DNA from 2 places in the Corynebacterium sp. MSK218 genome. Region 2 is predicted to be linked to the other one. Evidence: predicted binding sites of a transcription regulator. Region 2 holds the regulator's gene; the other holds the start of a gene.

Region 1 (3,375 bases), on a different contig from region 2:
CCAAATTTTAGGAGGGGCCAGACGCGGCGCTTAAATCTTCAGTTCGTATTGAGCACCGGTGCTTGGTACACCGTGTCGGTAACTCAATGTCTCGAATAGGTTACGAAACCATCACAAGCGATGTCGAGTTGGAAACACGAATCCCGCTCCGTTACCGTCCTGTTACCAAACGTCAACCCAAATGAGACTGGCCCGAGAATTAAGACACCATTAACACGCAAGCGCCACCGTTCACACCCTCCTACCTGCGACGACAAGCCACCACAAGGCTCGACAACAACCGGACCATTGCGGAGAATTCCAACTGAAATCCGTAAGAGAATTTCAGAATGTGACCTTTGTCACCTGGCCGTAATTTGGAGTACCAGTGGCCCCACATAACCCTTCCGGCACACTTTTCCCACCGGAAAAAGTGCTGTTTTCCAGCGGTTTTCCTGTCACCCACGTCACCCCAATCAGAGATCTGGGCCTCAAAATTCCCGTCGGGGCACTCACATCGCGAAGGTAATGCGCAGGTAAACAGAAGGTTACGGGCCTTAACCAAGCGATCTTCTCCGCACATATGGGCGCCACATAGACATAAACACGCCCAAAAGAAGCCCACCGCAGCCACTTAGCACCACCGCCCTTCCCCAGCCGAGCGCTCTTATCGTCGTGCGAAACGACGATCCTTATACTCGCCTCCCTTAAATACGCTCATTTCCTATCTCGTCGTTCTAGACGACGATTCCTATCTCCCTCTCTCAATATGGCGCCGCCACCTTTTCGTCGTCTATGGCGACGAAGAAGCTTTGTACCGGTGCCGCGAATCGTTCCACCGGCGTCGTTTCTGACGACGATAGGAAAATCACCGTTACCCAAGTCTCACTTTTTCGCCGGGTTCCTAGCCCCTCCTCGTCGTTTCTGACGACGAGCAAGCCCACTGCATCGCCGCCCCAACCTTCTAGAAGGGAATATCGCCGCCGCCAGTGTTGTCTCGGTCTGCCGGGTCAGTCATATCAAAGACTTCCACAATCTCACCGTTGTCCAACTCCACCTTTAATGCTTTGGCATCTTCATGCATCTTTGCCCGGTGTGCCATAACATCCTCCGCAACAGTGCGAGCCCACCTGCGCATCGACGGTGCCAGCGGGCCAGTGGCTTGCGTTGTCACCCAACTGCCATCAGCCAATAGCCACACCACATCCCCGGTAACCGGGTCCAAAATGTAGAAGGCTCTGCCTTCGGTCTTCATATTGTGATGACGCTGGCACAAACACACCAAATTATACGGATGAGTTGGCCCACCCTCGGCATAATTAATCCGATGATCCAACTGACACATCCACGCCGGCACATCACAACCCCCAGCCCGACACGTCCCATCACGGCCCTCAACATACTTACGCACAAAATCCGACGGACAATAAGAATCAGAAGCTTGAGGCACCCGGCTTAAATCCCGCTCAACCACCGTGGCCGCTGGAATATCCCCACCACGCCACCCATGGCCCTGAACAAACACCGGTACCCCCTCCACATCAGACGCCTTATAGGTATGCACCACCACTTTCGCTGCTTCAGGCTCCAGGCTGCCCGACAGCAACAACACCATGGCATCCGCCATGGAGACCTCATGCCTTCTGGCGGCTTCTTTAATGATCTCGTGGATGACCACACCCACAGTGGAATCAACTTCTAACTCAAGATAGGCCCGCTGGCCTTTAGTCAGGATGGAATACCGGTTCTTCTTGCGCGTATCACGAAACGCTACTGAATCATCCAGTACTTTGGCGATATCACGCACCCGGCGCCGAATCTGACTCGCTGTCGGAAACACCTGATTAGGCCGCTTCGGCACAAACCAGCGGGAAAGATTCTCATCAATTTCTGCCACCACCCTCCTGGTCGGACTGCCTAGCTTTGACATCACCTCATCAATCGCCACCAGCGACGCCATATCCAACAAGGCTTTAGAATCCTGCAACTGCTTAACCTTCGGTAACTCCTGAAGCCGAAGAACCCCCATCACATTCTTCGCCACCTGCCTAGCAGTCTTAGCAGTCCTGACCGAAAGCTTCATCACCTCACTATCAGAATCAGCCTCCAAAGCCGGAAGATTATGTAACCAAAACTCATACTCCGCACGCCGCAGAAACATCCCCGCAACACATACCGGATCATCAGGATTCGAATGAGAAAAATACGCCAACGGAACAGAAGAAGAAGAAGTTGTGGTTGCCACCATAAGTGACACCCCCCCTTAAATACTAGACAATACGAACACCCTTTCTAGCCACCACACTACCCAACCAACCCAACACCACACCAGACCCCACAACACACCACCACAACTAGACCAAAACAACACACCCATTCGAACATACTCTTGCCAACACCACATATAGACGGCGGATTATCAAACACCCCACACCACACTGTGACAAACACCACACTCAGGCAAGTCAGGGGGACGTCGCCAAGCATTGCGTCCCCAAGGATCGCAAAAGCCCGCTCCCCTCCTAGGTAGGAAGGAAGCGGGCTCAGTGAGCGTGTTTCAGAAGGTGGCGCTAGATGCGGCCGTTCTCTTCATCGTCGCGACGGTTAGCCTCGTTGAGCTGACGGAACATCTCCGCCTCCTCAGCGTGGTTTTCTTCGCGGATCTCCTGTGCACGGGACATGATGCCAGCGTCATCCGGGGAGAAGATGCCCTGGGTCTCGGAGTCAGCCAGACCCAGCTGGTTGAGCTGCTTCGGAACCTGAGCACCGGCATACTCGAGCGGAATCGGGTGGCCATGGTCATCAACTGGGCCGAGCGGCTGGTGAACCTCGATAAAGGCACCGTTCGGAAGCTGCTTGATAACACCAGTTTCGATACCGTGCTCCAAGACCTCACGGTCGGAACGCTGCAGACCAACGCAAATACGGTAGGTCATGAAGTACGCAATCGGAGGCAGGACGATAAGACCGATGCGGCCAACCCAGGTCATTGCATTCAGCGAGATCTGGAAGAAGTTAGCCACGTGGTCGTTACCACCGGAGAGGGTGACCAGCAGGAAGAAGGTGATGGCCATCGCGCCAATTGCGGAACGAACCGGAACGTCGCGCGGGCGCTGCAGGAGGTTGTGGTGGGCGTCGTCGCCAGTCAGCTTCTTCTCAATGAAGGGGTAGGCGAAGAGCAAGATAACCATGAGACCACACAGCAGAGCGACCCAAAATGCGGACGGGATGGTGTAGTTGCCGATGTAGAGCTCCCATGCCGGCATGACACGGGCAACACCGTCAGTCCACAGCATGTAGATATCCGGCTGGGAACCAGCGGACACCTGGGACGGGTTGTACGGTCCGAGCGACCAGATGGCGTTGATGGTCATGAGACCGGAGATGAGTGCCAGT
Region 2 (3,375 bases):
TATTCCAACCTCTCGGCAGAACTGAAGCACTGGGAAGGACCAGCTATCGACGACATACGCGCGCAACTCGAGTTCCTGCTTCCGTCCAATGCTCTAACGGTCCACGGCATTCAGCATCTGCGTCACCTCCCACGCTACATCCAGGCCGCACGGATCCGTCTCGAGGACATGAACCTCGATCCGGACCGAGACGCTGACCGCCAGGCTGACATTGACGAGGCCAAGGCTTACCTGGCCAATCGTTTGCGTTCTATACCTGCGGGGCGTGAAAAAACGCGTGAGGTCAAGGACATCTACTGGATGATCGAGGAGCTGCGCGTATCGCTTTTTGCACAGCGTTTAGGCACCGCTCACGCAGTATCACTGCGCCGTGTGCAGAAGGCAACCGACAAACTGCGTTAGAAAGAGTCCCTATCTCGACGGCGCATGAGACGAATCTCTGACTCAAAGTCGTCCGCGCTTTCAAAGGACTTGTACACCGAGGCGAAACGAAGGTAGGCAACCTCGTCAAGGTCACGCAAGGGTTCCAAGATAGCCAACCCGATGTCATTGGCATTGACTTGAGAGGAACCGTGGCTGCGGATGGTTTCCTCGACCTCCTGCGCCAGCTTTTTCAATGCATCGTCGCTGACGTCGCGGCCTTGGCAGGCTCGCTGAACACCGCGAATAAGTTTGTCACGGCTGAATGGCTCGGCAAGGCCATTGCGTTTAACCACCAGCAGAACGGCTTTTTCAACAGTGGTAAAACGACCCTTACACGCAGTGCATTCTCGACGGCGGCGGATCGAGGTACCACTATCAACAACGCGAGAGTCAATAACGCGCGACTGTTCATTGTGACAGAACGGGCAATACACGGCTCGGCATCCTTCCTCGTGGTCACACAAATGCGCCTTTCCGAGTGAACGAGCCCCAAAAAAGGACCGTCTTACAATCAGCGGGCAAGACGCAGCTTATCGCCTCGTAGTCTACTCACTGCTCACCCGCCTGGGTACCTACCAGTCCTCTGATAGTCCCTAGTGCGAAGTTGCCACTGTAGCGGGCGATGTTGTCGGTGCCGACGACACCTCACTGTCGATGCTCAGCCCGCCCCACACGGTTCCGACGAATACAGCAACACCGAAGACTGCACCAAGAACATAGTTACCTACGTTCGAGTTTCCTAAGCGGCGGTTCGAGCCCGACTTTACGCTAGAAGCACAATAGCGAGAGCGCCTAACGTCACGCTCTTGTGTTCTATCTAGTGGAGATAAAGTTCGAACACTAGGCGAAGTCTGTAGCGAGCGGCGCGGCGCAAACTGTGCAACCGCAGGCTCCCACACAGCTGCTGGCGGGACAATTTCAGGACGAGAAATCCTTCCCTCATTGCGAGAGAAGCCATGCTTGTTCGGGGTATTAAGTACGATAGCCATGTTCTTACCTTTCAGAGTGCAATCATTCGCTGACGATGATGACTACAGTGTAGAAAACCGCTCCGACACCTTCGAACACCGCCATCGCGCAATCGTTCGATTTAGTTGGTATGTTCGATTTATAACACCCTCTCGAAAGTTTGTCCATATTTGCGTGGCAACTGTCGAACATTTTTTCTTTCCATGCTAGAAAGGAGACAGGCATTCGAAATGCTCTACCCCGTTTACGTCACCCTAGAAACACCCCTACCGCCATCCCTCGAGTCAGCCAGGAGAAAACATGGCCCGCAAAGCAAAGAAGAGCGACCAACCCACTCTCGAATCTCTGTCCGCTCGCCAGCGCCGCATTCTCGAAGTGATCCACGATGCCGTGATGCTGCGTGGCTATCCGCCAAGCATTCGCGAGATTGGTGATGCCACCGGACTTCAATCCACCTCCTCTGTGGCCTACCAACTCAAGCAACTCGAAGAGAAGGGTTTCCTGCGCCGCGATCCCAACAAGCCCCGCGCCGTCGATGTTCGCCACTTCCCTAACGCTGACGATTCCAAGAAACCCGGCCGCAAGACCGGCGCCACCAAAAACGTCGTCGAATTTGCAACTGGAGATATTCCTGAGGAAGCTTCGGCGCCGACATACATCCCAGTAGTAGGTCGCATCGCCGCAGGTTCCCCCATAACTGCGGAAGAAAACATCGACACCTATTTCCCAATGCCGGATGACATCGTAGGAAATGGGGAACTTTACATGTTGCAGGTTGTAGGTGACTCCATGCAAGATGCCGGAATCCTAAATGGCGATTGGGTCATTATCCGTTCCCAGTCCGTAGCGGAAGAGGGCGAATTTGTAGCGGCTCTTCTCGACGGCGAAGAGGCCACCGTCAAGGAGTTTCACCGTGACTCCTCTGGCGTATGGCTCCTTCCGCACAACGACGCATATTCACCCATTAAAGGTGACGAGGCGGAAATTATGGGCAAGGTTGTCTCGGTGTTCCGCAAGCTCTAACCCTCACACACCCGCCTCTCCTCCACCTATCATTACCCCGCTCGATTTACCCTTCTTGCCTCACTCCATGTGGACATATCGAGCGGGTTTTATCTTTTCTCCTACCCCCTTGTGTGTGTAGATGTCCGATTTATGCCCGTTTAGCGGCCAAGATCACAGATTCCCAAATTCGCTGTACAGAGCCAGTTTAGGCAAGAAATTAAGCCTTTTTGATGTGTAGTTCTCTTTGCTTAGTTCCGTTTTGCCCGCACTCAATGGGAGAATGGGAACATCACAGCAACGCGTGTTGCTCCGTCCGCTAAGCCGCCTCGCGGATTACTCCATTCCGACTTGGCGCAGCGACCAACCCCATGGAGCCCCTCAAAGGGAGGAACTATGTACGCCGAAGAGCGCCGTCGCCAGATTGCCTCATTGACCGCCGTGGAAGGTCGAGTCAACGTCACCGAACTCTCTGAACGGTTCGACGTCACAGCCGAAACCATCCGCCGAGACCTTGCTGTCCTCGACCGCGAAGGCGTTGTTCACCGCGTCCACGGCGGCGCTGTGGCCTCCCAGTCCTTTCAGACCGCAGAGTTCACTCTGGACACGCGCCAACGCTCTGCAACTGGCGCAAAGATGGCTATTGCACGAGCTGCTCTTGATCAGCTACCGGATGGCGGCAGTATCTTCCTCGACGCAGGCACAACGACTAACGCCCTCGCTGACCTGATCGGGCAGCGCTTCTCTGCTGGACAGTTCAATATAGTCTCTAATAGTCTTCCCATTGCCCTTTCTCTAGCCAGCAATGGGGTTTCTGACGTGCAGCTGCTCGGCGGTACCGTTCGTGCCATTACTCAAGCCGTCGTTGGCGATACGGCCCTTCGCACTATGGCACTTATGCGCGCCGACGTTGCTTTTATTGGTACCAACGCATTGACCATCGACCATGGTCTATCCACTGCTGATTCTCAAGAAGCTGCG

Evidence for each region. Region 2 encodes LexA, which represses DNA repair genes until DNA is damaged. Its sites were predicted from a motif close to CGAACANNTGTTCG; they were not measured.
Region 1: a site for LexA is predicted at 2,260-2,273, ahead of QP922_RS04640 (HNH endonuclease signature motif containing protein). Genes of this name have one in related genera too.

What each region holds. Positions count from the first base shown of each region.
Region 1 covers NZ_JASPGN010000004.1:115,068-118,442, forward strand. The annotation lists gene QP922_RS04640 (HNH endonuclease signature motif containing protein) at 944-2,227, opposite strand; gene qcrB (cytochrome bc1 complex cytochrome b subunit) at 2,550-3,375, opposite strand, start outside.
Region 2 covers NZ_JASPGN010000005.1:150,653-154,027, forward strand. The annotation lists gene hrpA (ATP-dependent RNA helicase HrpA) at 1-402, shown strand, start outside; gene nrdR (transcriptional regulator NrdR) at 399-857, opposite strand; gene lexA (transcriptional repressor LexA) at 1,693-2,415, shown strand; gene sugR (transcriptional regulator SugR) at 2,791-3,375, shown strand, end outside.